Regions from separate parts of the Mesorhizobium sp. B2-5-7 genome, predicted to be linked through region 1. Evidence: predicted binding sites of a transcription regulator. Region 1 holds the regulator's gene; each other region holds the start of a gene.
What was found. Region 1 encodes HrcA, which represses chaperone genes, less so after heat shock. Its sites were predicted from a motif close to GTTAGCACTCNCNNNNNGNGAGTGCTAAC; they were not measured.
Positions count from the first base shown of each region.

Region 1 (4,195 bases):
TCGCCGACCGTGCCGTGCGGCGGCACCTTCAGCCGCGCATCGGACGCCGGCGGAATCTTGGTCGCCTCGGCGTTGAAGATCAGCAGCACGCCCGGGCCACAGCGGAAGAAAAGGTGGCGGCCGTCGACCTTGCCGAGGAGAGTGAGGCCGAGGATATCGGTGTAGAAGACCTCTGCTTCAGCGAGGTCGGTGACGTAGAGGGCGGATTCAAGAATGGCAGAGGGAGTCAGGAGGCACCCCCCTCTGGCCTGCCGGCCATCTCCCCCGCAAGGGGGGAGATTGGCGGCGTGAGCGCCGGCTCATGGTATTCTATGCTGATTATTGGCGAAGCTCTCGACAACATCCGATCTCCCCCTTTGCGGGGGAGATGCCCGGCAGGGCAGAGGGGGGTGCCCAGGCTCCGCATGAATAAACTAAGCCACCGCCATCTGCTGCAGGCTGACCAACCGGGAAATGCCCTTCTTGGCCAGGCCCATCAAGGCCGCGAACTGCTCTTCGGAGAAAGGCTCGCCCTCGGCGGTGCCCTGGATCTCGACGATGCCGCCCTTGCCGGTCATGACGAAATTGGCGTCGGTGCCGGCCGAGGAATCCTCGATATAGTCGAGATCGATGACCGGCTGGCCGTCATGGATGCCGCAGGAAATTGCCGCGACATGATCCTTCAGCACTTTCGAAACACTGGCCATCTGCCGCGCTTCCATCCAGCGCAGGCAGTCATACAGCGCCACCCAGCCGCCGGTGATCGAAGCGGTGCGGGTGCCGCCATCGGCCTGGATGACGTCGCAGTCGACGGTGATCTGCTGTTCGCCCAGCGCCTGCAGGTCGACCACGGCGCGTAGCGAACGGCCGATCAGCCGCTGGATCTCCAGCGTGCGGCCGCCCTGCTTGCCGGCGGAGGCCTCGCGGCGCATGCGCTCGCCGGTCGAGCGCGGCAGCATGCCATATTCGGCCGTCACCCAGCCCTTGCCGGAATTGCGCATCCAGCCAGGCACCTTTTCCTCAAGGCTGGCGGTGCACAGGACATGCGTGTCGCCGAACTTCACCAGGCACGAGCCTTCGGCATGCTTGGAGACGCCGCGCTCGAAGGATATGGCGCGCATTTCGTCGAATTGGCGTTTGGAGGGGCGCATTCGGCCTGCTTTCTTGTCATTTTTTGAATCGTGGCCGGCTTGTAGCCCCACCAAGCCCATGGCGCAAAGGAAAATGGCCGAGCGATCCGACACAGACACCGGGTTGCGCGCGGCCCACCGAAGTCTATATCCTTGAACCGGAGGTTTTTAGCCGAATGACCAAGGCAGTCGATCCCGCCTCGCAGTCGCTGGCTCTTCAGTCGCTCGACATGCGCTCGCGCGACATCTTCCGGCGCATCGTCGATTCCTATCTGCGGGACGGCGAACCCGTGGGCTCGCGCAGCCTGTCGCGCATCCTGCCGTCCTCGCTGTCGCCCGCCACCATCCGCAACGTGATGAGCGACCTCGAGCATCTCGGGCTGATCTACGCGCCGCACATCTCGGCCGGGCGCCTGCCGACCCAGGCTGGCCTGCGTTTCTTCGTCGATGCCTTCATGGAGCTTGGCGACCTCTCCGACGAGGAGCGCCGCACCATCGAGGCGCAGGTGCGGGCCTCCGGCTCCGGCGCGACGCTGGAGCATATGCTGACCGAGGCCAGCCAGATGCTGTCGGGCATGTCGCGCGGCGCCGGCCTGGTGCTGGCGGCCAAGAACGAGGTGGCGCTCAAGCATATCGAATTCATCCAGCTGGAGCCGACCAAGGCGCTTGCCGTGCTGGTATCGCAGAATGGCGATGTCGAAAACCGTGTCGTCGAGCTGCCCGCCGGCATCACCGTCTCGCAACTGCACGAGGCCTCGAATTTCCTCAATGCGCATATCCGTGGCCGCACGCTGGCCGAGGCGCGCACCGAGATCGCCCGCATCAAGGAAGAGACGAGAGCCGCCCTCGACACGCTGTCGCAGGACCTCGTCGAGAAGGGGCTTGCGGTGTGGGCGGGGGCCGAAAGCGGCCTGCCGGCGCGGCTCATCGTGCGCGGCCGCGCCAATCTGCTGGAAAACGTCACCGCCCAGGCCGACATCGAACTCTTGCGCCACCTGTTCGAGGACATGGAGACGCAGGACGGGCTGATCCAATTGCTCGACCTCGCCGAGCAGGGATCGGGCGTGCGCATCTTCATCGGCTCGGAAAACAAGCTGTTCTCGCTGTCGGGCTCGTCGCTGGTGGTGGCGCCCTATCGCGACAAGGACGCCCGCGTCGTCGGCGCGCTCGGCGTCATCGGCCCGACAAGGCTGAACTATGCCCGCATCGTGCCGATGGTGGATTATACGGCACAGCTGATTTCCCGCATGCTGAGGTAAGGAATCCAGGAATTATTGCCTTGGCTTCCATGCCGGAATTCGACCGCGAACGACTTTCCTGGCGGGACCGTAAATCCAGACAGGCTGCAAAGGAGAAAAAGAATGGCGCTGGAATCGTTCAAGGCCCAGATCAGTCTGTTGCTCGAGGAGATGGTCAACCAGCCGGAGGACCAGCACGAAATTCAGGAACAGCTGCGCGAAAAACTGCGCGAGATGCGCGCCATGGGCCTGCCATTGCCGGCCGATCTCGTTGAATTGGAAAAACGCCTGGACGACGATTTTTACGCAGCCGGGACATGATCCGAGAGGTTTTGCGCATCGTGCGCAACGGAACCCACGGGCAAACCGATCGTTGCTTTCCTTCATGACGGATTGGAGGAAGTGATGCGATTGGCCGGACTGGCGATGTCCGCACTGTTTGTCACGACCGCGGCGCTGGCCCAGCAAGCCGACCAGCCTGTGCTCAAAGGCCCGGCCGCCTTCGGCGACTGGAGCGCCGACAGGCCCGGCGTGCGCCGGCTGATCAAGCGGGAAGACCTGCCGAAACCCTATGTCACCAAATCCGCGTCCAACAGCGCCGGCGTGATCGACATGCCGGCGGACGCAAAGCCGCATTTGCCGCCGGGGTTTTCGGCCGAGTTAATCGCCTCGGGGATCGACAATCCGCGCGTCGTGCGCATCGCACCCAACGGCGACCTGTTCGTTGCCGACAGCAAGGCCAACCAGGTTCGGGTCTATCGCCTGGCAAAGGGCAGCGCGAAAGCCGCGGAGAAAAGCATCTTTGCCGGCGGTCTCAACCGGCCCTATGGCATTGCCTTCTATCCCCCTGGCAAGGACCCGCAATGGGTCTACGTCGCCAACAGCGACAGCATCGTGCGTTTTGCCTACGGCAATGGCGACCTGAAGGCCTCGGGCGAGCCGCAAACCATCGTCGCCGACATTCCTTCGACCCACCACTGGACCCGCGACATCGCCTTCTCGCCCGACGGCAAGACACTTTATCTTTCCGTCGGCTCCGGCTCGAATGTCGCCGAGGACATGGGCAAGAGGCCCAGGGGCGGGCTCGACTCCTGGGTCAAGGCTAAGCCGCTCGGCGCCAGTTGGGGTTCCGAGGCGGGCCGGGCCGAGGTCCGGGCCTTCGATCCCGACGGCAAGAACGGCCGCACAGTCGCCACCGGCTTGCGCAACTGTTCGGGCATGACCGTCCAGCCGGCGACCGGCGCGCTATGGTGTGTCGTCAACGAGCGCGACGGGCTCGGCGACAATGTGCCCGCCGAATACGCGACATCGGTCAGGGAAGGCGCCTTCTATGGCTGGCCCTGGTATTATATCGGCGACAATGAGGACCCGCGCCACAAGGGCGAGCGGTCCGATCTCGCCGGCAAGGCTGACAGTCCCGACGTGCTGATGCAGGCGCATTCGGCGCCGCTCAACATCGCCTTCTACGATGGCAAGGATTTGCCCGCCGACACCGGCTTTCCCCAGGCGTATCGAGGCGACGCCTTCGTTGCCCTGCACGGTTCGTGGAACCGCGGCAACAGGACCGGCTACAAGGTGGTCCGGCTTCTGTTCAAGGACGGCAAGCCAACCGGCGAATACGAGGATTTCATGACCGGCTTCGTCGTTTCCAATGGCGAGGTGTGGGGCCGCCCGGTCGGCGTTGCGGCGGCCGGCGACGGATCCTTGATCGTCTCCGAGGACGGCAACGGCACGATCTGGCGCGTGACTTATAGTGGCGACCGCTCCTGACCCTTGCTTGCGAACCGGGCCATTGCCGTCTGGTGCAAGCGAATCCCGCGCTCAGGGCGTTCTCCTGGAGGCCGCCTC
Region 1 is NZ_VFUO01000003.1:704,030-708,224, reverse strand. Features, by position in the region: gene FJ543_RS17365 (VOC family protein) at 1-230, opposite strand, end outside; gene rph (ribonuclease PH) at 414-1,130, opposite strand; gene hrcA (heat-inducible transcriptional repressor HrcA) at 1,286-2,368, shown strand; gene FJ543_RS17345 (hypothetical protein) at 2,471-2,668, shown strand; gene FJ543_RS17340 (sorbosone dehydrogenase family protein) at 2,753-4,117, shown strand.

Region 2 (4,195 bases), on a different contig from region 1:
GTCGCCGGCGATCCGGCCATCCAGGATCTGCAGAACGCCATCCAGGCCGACAAGGCGCTGAAGAATCTCGACATCGCCGAAACCCGGCATCAGGCCAAGATGTTCTGCGACCACGTCATCGCCTTGCTCGAGCCGGAAAAGCACGAGCAATTCGAACGCATGGTTCTGCTGATCTTCCAGCTCGCCGGCGGCGTTGTGCGCCTGGCGCTTGCGCAGGGCGAAGCGGAAAGCCGCCGGACCATCGAGGATTACCGATCGATCATCCACACCCAGTTGCGGCTGTTTCTTTAGCGACCGGCAACCGGGGACCTATCTCGCCCGGCGGATGAGGCCTTCGAAACCATCGGCCAGGTCGGAAGCGCCCGCCGCGAACATCTTCACCAGGTTCTGCGGGCGGCCGGGCGTCTTGTTGGCATCGAGGAGAACAGCCCTGCCCTCATGCATGACGAAATCGAATTTCCCATAGTCGAAGCCGAGTTCACGCCGCCGTTCGCGCAGTTCGTCGGGAACAGCGGCGGGCTCGCGCCGGATCGTTTCCGATGCCTTGACCAGGCTGTTTGGCGAGACGTAGCGGGTGCAGCGCTCGCGCTCTCCGCAAAACACCCAGAAGCGCACCGCAAAGCCGTCAGGTTCTTTTTCCGGGATGAACTTTTCCACGACCAGATCATCGCGATCGAGGACGCCATCGGGAACGTCGTCCCGGGATTGGTAGACCTCGTAGGACGGCATGGCTGGCACGTGCGCAAAGGGTGCCGGTTGGCCGGCACGCCTCGACCGCCGATTGAGCCGTGTCTCCGGAATGCCCTGGTTGTTGAGATTGCTTTTGACGATGACCGGGCCCAGCCAGCCGTCGCCCTCGGCCAGAAGCGCTCCGCTTACCCGCCGTTTCGATATGTCGGCGGCCCCGACATTGAGGCATAAGGGAAAACTCCGCGCATATTCGAGATAATCTGCCGGTGTCGTTGTCGCATCGACGTGCAGAACCGCGACATCGGCGCTGGATTGTCCGGAGAGGCCAGGCTGAATCCGGACCGAATGGCCCCGCCTCTTCAGGTCCTCGAGAATATCGAAAAGCATGTAACGGCTATTCCGGCGCAGCAGAAGGCCGCGGCGACCCAGAAACCGGTCATGCTCATGCGTTATGACAATGATGCGCGCCACCAGCTAACCCCTTGGCTTCCATCCCCACTTCCATTAAGCGGCTCTAATCAATCAATGCCAGACTTTCCTGGGCTCCAACGGGTCTGCATGACGAATCATTGGGACAGTTATCATCGGCACTGGAAGCTCCTGGACGCCCCGCTCCGGCCGACGCCGGAAACCGTCGGCATATTCGAGCGCGAACTCGATCTCGGAAATGCCGATGTACTTCTGCTTGGGGTGACACCTGAACTGGCGGTTCTAGGCAGATCGATGTTGGCGATCGATCAATCGGCTGCCATGATTTCCGGCGTATGGGCCGGCGACAACACCTCGCGAAGGGCGATGGCCGGCAACTGGCTTGACCTCCCGGTCGAGCGGGAATGTTTCGACGCGGTCATCGGCGACGGCTGCCTGTCGGCGGTCGATACCAAGGCCGCGCGCGGTTCGCTGTTCGGTGAAATCGCAAGGGTGCTAAAGCCTGGCCGGCGTGCGGCGATCCGCGTGTTTGCTCGGCCGGAAACCGCGGATGACCTGCGCGGCATCGAAGCTCTGGTCCTGGCCGGCGGAATCGAGAATTTCCACGCGCTCAAATGGCGGATAGCCATGGCGTGCACGACCGGCGACTGCGACAGCAGCGTCGATGTGCAAGCAATCCGTGCGGCATTCGACAAGCTGTTTCCGAATCGGGAGGCCCTTGCCGCATGCACCGGATGGAGTATGGCATCCATCAACACGATCGACGTCTATGCGGGCTCCGAAACGAAGTACAGCTTCGCGACGCTGGCCATGCTGGAGGATGAGGCGCGCGGTTGGTTCGACCAGGTGCGCGTCGTGCCAAGCGGCAGTTATCCCCTGGCGGAACGTTGTCCGCTCCTGGTGCTCGGTTCGGCCAAGCTTCGATAAGTCATCGCCATCCTACCAAGAGGCGCTCCGCGCGCCTTGACTCTGGCAGGTCGGCGGCCTATTTCAGCGCCACGTTAGCACTCGCCTTTGGTGAGTGCTAACTATGTGTCCGGCGCCGCCGGACGGAGGAACTGTTTCTCACCGTTCTCATCGAGGAAGAAAAAATGGCAAAGTCGAAGTTCCGCCCGCTTCATGACCGCGTGGTCGTTCGCCGGGTCGAATCCGAATCCAAGACCGCTGGCGGGATCATCATCCCGGATACGGCGAAGGAAAAGCCGCAGGAAGGCGAGATCATCGCCGTCGGCTCCGGCGCTCGTGACGAAGCTGGCAAGCTGGTCCCGCTGGACGTCAAGGCCGGCGACCGCATCCTGTTCGGCAAGTGGTCGGGCACCGAAGTCAAGCTCAATGGCGAAGACCTTCTGATCATGAAGGAATCCGACATCATGGGCATCATCGGCTGATTATCGGCCTCACCCTCAACTTGAATTTTTCGGGCTCTATCCGAGCCCCTGCCAGGAGCTAAAACATGGCTGCCAAAGACGTAAAATTCTCTCGCGATGCCCGTGAGCGCATGCTGCGCGGCGTCAACATCCTCGCCGACGCGGTGAAGGTCACGCTCGGTCCCAAGGGCCGCAACGTCGTCATCGACAAGTCGTTCGGCGCCCCGCGCATCACCAAGGACGGCGTCACCGTCGCCAAGGAAATCGAGCTTGAAGATAAGTTCGAGAACATGGGCGCGCAGATGGTCCGCGAAGTTGCTTCGAAGACCAACGACATCGCCGGCGACGGCACCACGACCGCGACCGTTTTGGCGCAGTCGATCGTCCAGGAAGGCCACAAGTCGGTTGCGGCCGGCATGAACCCGATGGACCTGAAGCGCGGCATCGATCTGGCCGTCACCGAAGTGGTCGCTGCTCTCGGCAAGGCCGCCAAGAAGATCAAGACCTCCGAGGAAGTTGCCCAGGTCGGCACGATCTCGGCCAATGGCGACGAGTCGGTCGGCAAGATGATCGCGGAAGCGATGCAGAAGGTCGGCAACGAAGGCGTCATCACGGTTGAGGAAGCCAAGACCGCCGAGACCGAACTCGAAGTCGTCGAAGGCATGCAGTTCGACCGCGGCTATCTCTCGCCCTATTTCGTGACCAACGCCGACAAGATGGTTGCCGAGCTGGAGGACGTCTACATCCTCCTGCACGAGAAGAAGCTCTCCAACCTGCAGGCGATGCTGCCGGTCCTCGAAGCCGTCGTGCAGACCTCGAAGCCGTTGCTCATCATCTCGGAAGACGTCGAAGGCGAGGCGCTCGCCACGCTGGTCGTCAACAAGCTGCGTGGTGGCCTGAAGATCGCCGCCGTCAAGGCGCCGGGCTTCGGTGATCGCCGCAAGGCCATGCTGGAAGACATCGCCATCCTGACCGGTGGCCAGGTCATTTCGGAAGACCTCGGCATCAAGCTCGAGAATGTCGGCCTCAACATGCTCGGCCGCGCCAAGAAGGTGTCGATCTCCAAGGAGAACACCACCATCGTCGACGGCGCCGGCAAGAAAGCCGAGATCCAGGGCCGCGTCGCCCAGATCAAGCAGCAGATCGAGGAGACCACCTCGGACTACGACAAGGAGAAGCTGCAGGAACGTCTGGCGAAGCTCGCCGGCGGCGTTGCGGTGATCCGCGTCGGCGGTGCGACGGAAGTCGAAGTCAAGGAAAAGAAGGACCGCGTCGATGACGCCCTCAACGCGACCCGCGCGGCCGTGGAAGAAGGCATCGTTGCTGGCGGTGGCGTTGCCCTGCTGCGCGCTTCGGCCAACATCAAGGTGACAGGCGTCAACGCCGACCAGGCCGCCGGGATCAACATCGTTCGTCGTGCGCTGCAGGCTCCGGCCCGCCAGATCGCGGCCAACGCTGGTGCGGAAGCCTCGATCGTTGCCGGCAAGATCCTTGAGAACAAGGGCGCGACCTTCGGCTACAACGCCCAGACCGGCGAATATGGCGACATGATCGTCATGGGTATCGTCGATCCGGTCAAGGTCGTGCGCACGGCCCTCCAGGACGCGGCCTCGGTCGCCGGCCTGCTCGTCACCACCGAAGCCATGATCGCCGAAGCTCCGAAGAAGGATTCGGCTGGCGGCGGCATGCCTGGCGGCATGGGCGGCGGC
Region 2 is NZ_VFUO01000001.1:1,454,477-1,458,671, forward strand. Features, by position in the region: gene FJ543_RS07280 (TetR/AcrR family transcriptional regulator) at 1-291, shown strand, start outside; gene FJ543_RS07285 (hypothetical protein) at 310-1,077, opposite strand; gene FJ543_RS07290 (class I SAM-dependent methyltransferase) at 1,036-2,046, shown strand; gene groES (co-chaperone GroES) at 2,211-2,507, shown strand; gene groL (chaperonin GroEL) at 2,573-4,195, shown strand, end outside.
Region 2: a site for HrcA is predicted at 2,120-2,148, ahead of groES (co-chaperone GroES). Genes of this name have one in related genera too.

Region 3 (4,195 bases), on a different contig from region 1:
TCCACCGGGTCTCGACCGTGCTCAACCTCGAAGGCCTCGATGCCGAGAACCAGATGCGGCGCGCCGCTGCTTTTCTCGGCGGGCTGTTCGAGGTCGCGCGCGACCACTGGTACCCGATGCTGGTGGTGGTCGACGAAGCTCAGCTTTTCGCGCCGGCGGTGGCCGGCGAGGTGTCGGACGAGGCGCGCAAGCTTTCGCTCGGCGCCATGACCAACCTGATGTGCCGGGGCCGCAAGCGCGGGCTTGCCGGCATCATCGCCACGCAGCGGCTGGCCAAGCTCGCCAAGAACGTCGCGGCGGAAGCCTCCAATTTCCTGATGGGCCGCACCTTCCTCGATATCGACATGGCGCGCGCGGCCGATCTCCTGGGCATGGAGCGGCGGCAGGCGGAGGCGTTCCGCGATCTGGAGCGCGGCCAGTTCATGGCGCTGGGGCCGGCACTGTCGCGCCGGCCGCTCGGCCTGCGCATCGGCCCGACCGACACCAGCCCGCGCAACGGCACGCCCAAGCTGATGCCGCTGCCGGAGGCGGCGCTCGAGGATGCCCGCGCCATCATCCTGGCCGCCCCGCCGCCCGAGACGATGCGCGCGCCGCGCCGGGTGGCGTCGCCGGACCTGCTCGACCAGTTGATGGTGGCGAAGTCGGCTGCGCTGGAAATCCGCCCCGAACCGGCGGAGCCGCAAGTCAGCGCCGAGGATCTGGCGGAGCGGCGCGAGCGGGTGGACCGCGTGCTGCGCGCCATTCTTGCACAACCCGACGCGGGCTTCCGCGTGATCGGGGTGCTCTACCAGGAGTTTGTCGTGCGCTGCCGCATCGAGGGCCTCGCCTCGGTCGTGCCTGACCTGCCCACCTTCCGGCGCATGTTGACGCGCGCCCGTGCCGGACTGGGGGCCGAAGCCAGCGAGGACGATGTGTGGCGCGACGTCTCGGTGCGCGCTTCGCTGCTGCCGGAGGACATGCAAGGCGTGTTCATGATGATCGCGCGCGCGGCGAAGGAGGGCTGGCCGTGCCCGAGCGATGGCGCGATTGCCCGCGCCTACGGCTCGCATTCCATGCGCCGCGCCCGGCGGCTGCTCACCTATATCGAGGAGCAGGGCCTCATCGTCTGCCAGCTCGACGGCACGGGGAAGCGCACCGTGACGCTGGTCGAACTCGCCTGGGCAACGGCGCCCGGCGATCCCAATGCCGAGGGGGCGGAACAGGGAAGCCTGGCTTTGTGAGGGCATCCAACGCGGCTGTGGCGGCATTGCGATCTCATCGACAAACGCTGATCCGCTGGTTCTCGATGGCGGACCTGGCGGCGGCCGGCATCGCCTCGCTGGCGCTTGCGCGGTCCCCGGCAAGCGGCGCAAGGTGGCTGGTGCCGGGAACCTGCGGCTCGATCCTTGCCGGGCTCGGCGTGGCGCTGGTCAATCATCGTATCTGAAGCTTGCTTGCAGATGGCGGGTGCGAAGGCGATGGTGAGGTCGCTGGTCGGCTTCTGGTAAGGTCAGCACCGCGCGATGACGCCGCCCTTACTGGACCGTGATGACACCGTCGACCGCCCGCCATTCCGATGGGGTGATGAGCCGGTGGTGGGCGATGTGGACGGAGTGAAGCGGCCCGTCCAATTCGCGCTCCCAATAGGAGAGAAAGCCCTTGAGTTCGGGGAACTCCGGCGCCAGGTCGTAGTCCTGCCAGACATAAAGCTGCAGCAGGCTCCGATGGTCAGGCAGACGGTAATGGATTTGTGCGGTGGTCAGGCCATAGCCTTCCATCTGGAGGCGGAACTCCTTGCTGACGCTTGCGATCATTCGTGTCTCCTTTCGGCGGCAGCGGTGGCCGCAACGGCGAAAAAGTCTCTCGGCCCATCAATGTGCGCCGTCGGTAAACAACTCCTTCAGAGGGTGAGCGGTTCCGGCGCCGGCGATGGTACCGGCTCGGATAATTTTGCCGGATCTAGGCGTAAATTCAAGGGGCGGCTCCCGACGCAGAGCGAATAAGACCGCTATAACAGTGAGTTGGCACTCCGACGGCGTGAGTGCTAAAATTTTCTGGCCGGCCTCTTGAAACCGAAAAAAGGGAAAACTAGCTCGATATGCGCGCGCGATGCCTGACAAAGGGTCGCCGCATTCCGCATCGGCCCGAATTGCCGGTCCGGTGTGGAGGAAGCTGAAAACCTGTTTGTCCCAAGAGGAGAACGACATGGCGTTCCGTCCATTGCATGACCGTATCTTGGTCCGCCGCATCGAGGCCGAGGAAAAGACCTCCGGCGGCATCATCATTCCCGATACCGCCAAGGAAAAACCGCAGGAAGGCGAAGTCATCGCCGTCGGTCCCGGCGCGCGCGACGACAGCGGCAAACTGACCGAGCTGGATGTCAGGGTGGGTGACCGTATCCTTTTCGGCAAATGGTCCGGCACCGAGATCAAGCTCAATGGCGAGGATCTGCTCATCATGAAGGAAAGTGACGTGATGGGCGTGATCGAACAGACCGCGCAAGTGAAGAAGGCCGCCTGACGGCTTCTTAGAAAATCCACCAGTCAACGAATGCTGCCTAGAGATAGAGGAGTGATCCAATGGCTGCCAAAGAGGTAAAATTCCATACCGAAGCGCGCGAGAAGATGCTGCGCGGCGTCGATATCCTGGCCAATGCGGTGAAGGTGACGCTCGGCCCCAAGGGGCGCAATGTCGTCATCGAAAAGTCGTTCGGTGCGCCGCGCATTACCAAGGATGGCGTCACTGTCGCCAAGGAAATCGAGCTTGAGGACAGGTTCGAGAACATGGGCGCGCAGATGGTGCGCGAAGTAGCCTCCAAGACCAATGACCTTGCCGGCGACGGCACCACCACCGCGACCGTGCTGGCCCAGGCCATCGTCAAGGAGGGCGCCAAGGCCGTTGCCTCGGGCATGAACCCGATGGACCTGAAGCGCGGCATCGACAAGGCGGTGGACGCCGTGGTCGCCGAGCTGAAGGCCAACGCCCGCAAGGTGACCCGCAACGACGAGATCGCGCAGGTCGGCACCATCTCCGCCAATGGCGACGCCGAGATCGGCCGCTTCCTCGCCGAAGCGATGGAGAAGGTCGGCAATGAAGGCGTCATTACGGTGGAGGAAGCCAAGACCGCCGAGACCGAGTTGGAAGTCGTCGAAGGCATGCAGTTCGACCGTGGCTATCTCTCGCCCTATTTCGTCACCAACCAGGACAAGATGCGCGTCGAACTTGACGAGCCCTACGTGCTGATCCACGAAAAGAAGCTCGCCAACCTGCAGGCGCTGCTTCCGGTGCTGGAAGCGGTGGTCCAGTCGGGCAAGCCGCTGCTGATCATCGCCGAGGATGTCGAGGGCGAGGCGCTGGCGACGCTGGTCGTCAACAAGCTGCGCGGCGGCCTCAAGGTCGCGGCCGTCAAGGCGCCGGGCTTCGGCGACCGCCGCAAGGCCATGCTGGAAGACATCGCGATCCTCACCGGCGGCACCGCGATCTCCGAGGATCTCGGCATCAAGCTCGAGAATGTGACGCTGGAGATGCTGGGCCGCGCCAAGAAGGTGGTGATCGAAAAGGAAAACACCACCATCGTCGACGGCGTCGGGCGCAAGGAAGAAATCCAGGGCCGCGTCGCGCAGATCAAGGCCCAGATCGAGGAGACCACCTCCGACTATGACCGCGAGAAGCTGCAGGAGCGGCTGGCCAAGCTTGCCGGCGGTGTCGCGGTGATCCGCGTCGGCGGCTCGACCGAGGTTGAGGTCAAGGAGCGCAAGGACCGCGTCGACGATGCCTTGCACGCGACCCGCGCGGCTGTCGAGGAAGGCGTGCTGCCCGGCGGCGGCGTCGCGCTGCTTCGGGCCGCCAAGGCGCTCGATGCTGTCCAGACGGACAATGCCGACCAGAAGACCGGTGTCGAGATCGTGCGCCGCGCCATCGAGACGCCGGTCCGCCAGATCGCGGAAAATGCCGGTTCTGAAGGCTCGATCATCGTCGGCAAGCTGCGCGAGAAGAGCGAATTCGGCTGGGGCTGGAACGCTCAGACCAACGAGTTCGGCGATCTCTATGGCCAGGGCGTGATCGACCCCGCCAAGGTGGTGCGCACCGCGCTGCAGGATGCCGCGTCTGTCGCCGGCCTGCTGGTGACCACCGAGGCAATGGTGGCCGAGAAGCCGAAGAAGGAAGCCGCCAGCCCGGCAATGCCGGCCGGCGCCGGCATGGACTTCTGAGGTCC
Region 3 is NZ_VFUO01000004.1:108,713-112,907, reverse strand. Features, by position in the region: gene FJ543_RS18490 (ATP-binding protein) at 1-1,220, shown strand, start outside; gene FJ543_RS18485 (hypothetical protein) at 1,217-1,426, shown strand; gene FJ543_RS18480 (usg protein) at 1,515-1,793, opposite strand; gene FJ543_RS18475 (co-chaperone GroES) at 2,185-2,499, shown strand; gene groL (chaperonin GroEL) at 2,559-4,190, shown strand.
Region 3: a site for HrcA is predicted at 2,000-2,028, ahead of FJ543_RS18475 (co-chaperone GroES). Genes of this name have one in related genera too.

Region 4 (4,195 bases), on a different contig from region 1:
CCGCCCCCTAGGAGGGGGAGAAACCATGCCTTCCGTATCTACTGGACGGGCCAACTTATTGGACGCAGAAACGGGCGCCCGTTTCATTCACGCGCTACTCGATGAACTCTCTGGCGGGAAAGCGCCCACGCCCGACTTCGTCAAACAAAGCGCGGCGACAGTGCTTGCCAACGAAATGAATGTGGCGAGCCGGCCGGCATAGTCGTACTGAATGAGTGCACGGCGATCTATGCAGGAGGCAAGTCCGGCCAGATTTCGGAGCTGTATGTTCGACCCGAGATGCGCTCCAATGATTGCCCCTTGTCTGCTCGAGGTCGCTGTGCGGGAAAGCCGCGCTCGTGGTTGGAAGCGACTTGAGGTTGGAGCACCCGCGCAACCAAAATGGAAACGCACGTCGATTTCTACTCGGACGGGTTCGAGGAAGTCGGCCCTCGGCCCCGCAGGACTATTTAGACAATCTGTCCCCAACCTATGCCAAGCTACACAGGTGTAATGCAGGGTCACTTCGCCAGCAACGGTTATTCTCGCTTCGACGAACTTCAAAGCCGGCATGTGGCAGATCAAGTTCGGCTGCGAGCATCTTCACCCTTGGAGGAGGCGCGCTGCCTCGCGTACGGATGTCACTCGCGACCCACTCCCAGACCTGTTCCTGGCGCCCCTGATTGGTTGGAGTTTAGAGGCGCCCCTGATTGGTTGGAGTTTAGAAAAGTCAGCCACCGTCTGGTCTGACCGACGGAGCCGATCCTACCGGGGCGGCTCTGGTGTGGATCAAACGCGCCATAGTCCATTGTGAGACGGGGGGTGCCGCGGCGGATTGAGCGCACCTGATGAGCTTGGCAGCAACAAAACCACTTGCCGACTACCAGCACTCCGAGTGGGTTTGTTCCCGAATGAACTTCCTCGCGAGGCGCACCCGTGTGCAGGTGCGGTGATGCGGCGACAGCCGTAGCGGGCTGGCCGACAAAATGTAAGTAAGCGGCAGCAACCCCTGCGTCCTGGGTTTGAGCAAACCACAAGCGAGATACGGCCTTCAATCCGAATGCCTCCTGGCACAAGAAGTTCGCAAGTCTCGCTGCCTGATCAGCACTCCCCGCAGCGCGCAGGCGTTGCAACGGATCTTCAAAGAAATTCACAGGCTCTTAGCACTCCAAAGCCGCTGGGAATGGTAGGCGAACATAAATTGTCGAAACGCGCTGCCGAGAATGCCAAATGACGAAGTCAGCAGGAGTGTTCAAAGTGGTCGCCTTGCCTGAGAGCTTTGGATCAAGATTTTGCTCATGCGCCTGCCCTTTCGTCTTGACTATCTCCGGCTTACCCCTTAATCCTCCCGTTGTTAGCACTCGCTCGCGGTGAGTGCTAACAACGGTCCGGCAAAGCCGGGCTTTGCAGTTTGTCCGGCGTGGCCGGACGGTGTTTCTCACCGCTCTCACCGAGGAAGAAAAAATGGCAAAGTCGAAGTTCCGCCCGCTTCATGACCGCGTGGTCGTTCGGCGGGTCGAATCCGAATCCAAGACCGCGGGCGGGATCATCATCCCGGATACGGCAAAGGAAAAGCCGCAGGAAGGCGAGATCATCGCTGTCGGCTCCGGTGCTCGTGACGAAACCGGCAAGCTGGTCCCGCTGGACGTCAAGGCTGGCGACCGCATCCTGTTCGGCAAGTGGTCGGGCACCGAAGTCAAGCTCAATGGCGAAGACCTTCTGATCATGAAGGAATCCGACGTGATGGGCATCATCGGCTGACCGCCGTCGCCTTTCATCACATCCAATCTGAATTTAGGCCGAATTGCCCAGGAGCAAAAAAATGGCTGTGAAGCTCGTCAAATTCTCCCGTGATGCCCGCGAACGCATGCTGCGCGGCGTCAACATCCTCGCCGACGCGGTGAAGGTCACGCTCGGCCCGAAGGGCCGCAACGTCGTCATCGACAAGTCGTTCGGCGCCCCGCGCATCACCAAGGACGGCGTCACCGTCGCCAAGGAAATCGAGCTTGAAGACAAGTTCGAGAACATGGGCGCGCAGATGGTCCGCGAAGTCGCTTCGAAGACCAACGACATCGCCGGCGACGGCACCACGACCGCGACGGTTCTGGCGCAGTCGATCGTCCAGGAAGGCCACAAGGCCGTTGCCGCCGGCATGAACCCGATGGACCTGAAGCGCGGCATCGATCTGGCTGTGACCGAAGTCGTCGCGACGCTGATCAAGAACGCCAAGAAGATCAAGACCTCCGAGGAAGTTGCTCAGGTCGGCACGATCGCCGGTAATGGCGACGAGTCGGTCGGCAAGATGATCGCGGAAGCGATGCAGAAGGTCGGCAACGAAGGCGTCATCACGGTTGAAGAAGCCAAGACCGCCGAGACCGAACTCGAAGTCGTCGAAGGCATGCAGTTCGACCGCGGCTATCTCTCGCCCTACTTCGTCACCAACGCCGACAAGATGGTTGCCGAGCTCGAGGACGTCTACATCCTGCTCCACGAGAAGAAGCTCTCCAACCTGCAGGCCATGCTGCCGGTTCTCGAAGCCGTCGTGCAGACCTCCAAGCCGCTGCTCATCATCTCGGAAGACGTCGAAGGCGAGGCCCTGGCCACGCTGGTCGTCAACAAGCTGCGTGGCGGCCTGAAGATCGCTGCCGTCAAGGCGCCGGGCTTTGGTGATCGCCGCAAGGCCATGCTGGAAGACATCGCCATCCTCACCGGTGGCCAGGTCATCTCGGAAGACCTCGGCATCAAGCTCGAGAACGTCGGCCTCAACATGCTCGGCCGCGCCAAGAAGGTGTCGATCTCCAAGGAGAACACCACCATCGTCGACGGCGCCGGCAAGAAGGCCGAGATCCAGGGCCGCGTTGCCCAGATCAAGCAGCAGATCGAAGAGACCACTTCGGACTACGACAAGGAGAAGCTGCAGGAACGTCTGGCGAAGCTCGCCGGCGGCGTTGCGGTGATCCGCGTCGGCGGTGCGACGGAAGTCGAAGTCAAGGAAAAGAAGGACCGCGTCGATGACGCCCTCAACGCGACCCGCGCGGCCGTCGAAGAAGGCATCGTTGCTGGTGGTGGCGTCGCGCTGCTGCGCGCTTCGCTGAGCATCAACGCTGTCGGCGTCAACTCCGACCAGGCCGCCGGCATCAACATCGTTCGTCGCGCGCTGCAGGCTCCGGCCCGCCAGATCGCGGCCAACGCCGGTGCGGAAGCCTCGATCGTTGCCGGCAAGATCCTTGAGAACAAGGGCGCGACCTTCGGCTACAACGCCCAGACGGGCGAATATGGCGACATGATCGCCATGGGTATCGTCGATCCGGTCAAGGTTGTCCGTACGGCTCTTCAGGACGCGGCCTCGGTCGCCGGCCTGCTGGTCACCACCGAAGCCATGATCGCGGAGGCTCCCAAGAAGGAGTCGGCTGGCGGCGGCATGCCTGGCGGCATGGGCGGCGGCGGCATGGGCGGCATGGGCGGCATGGGCGGCATGGATTTCTAATCCACGCTACCTGCGCAATACGGAAAGGGCGGCAGCGATGCCGCCCTTTTTTTGCACAACTTCGCGGAACCACAGCTACATCGTCGTACTGGCCGCTTGATACCGCCTATTACCTCATGTCCATTTCCAGCACCCATCTCGTCCTTTGACGCTCTTCTTGATGCAGTCAGCAACAGCTGGTACCGGTCACAACTCTTTCGCGTACTCTTTTACTGCAAATTCAAGTGATTGGGGCATAGGGACAGGAAGCCCTGAGCGGTTCTGCAGCCAAGCTGTGCAGAATTTGTCGGTCTGCCTCTGTCTCCACGCCCTCGGCCATGACCTCGATCCCAAGCACAAGCAGCCTGTCATCTCGAGACCTTGCCAGACCGCGAACGAAGCCCTGCTGCCGCATCACTGCTGTGAAGGGCGGGCCATTGGGCGGTCAACGAATCTCCTGTGTCATCTAGGACCAGATCGACTCGGCCAGAGGCTTCTGACGACTTTATGCATGCGATTCCCACTTTTGTTAGCATTCGGCGCGAACCCGCCCCCTGCACCAAACCTGCGAAAGGACCTGATCGTTGTCGCCTAAAGCTTGTTGTCATCGACTTGAGCGTTCTCTGCTTCTCATGGAAGATGCTAAATCCGCTCGTGCGTTATTGCCGGCCAGCAAAGGCTGCGGGTCGGCGGTGAGGGTGTCGAGAGGCGGCAGTTCACCTTGACTCATTGGTGCCGCCGGCGCCTGGA
Region 4 is NZ_VFUO01000007.1:115,946-120,140, forward strand. Features, by position in the region: gene groES (co-chaperone GroES) at 1,444-1,740, shown strand; gene groL (chaperonin GroEL) at 1,802-3,466, shown strand; gene FJ543_RS26755 (shikimate kinase) at 4,050-4,195, opposite strand, start outside.
Region 4: a site for HrcA is predicted at 1,333-1,361, ahead of groES (co-chaperone GroES). Genes of this name have one in related genera too.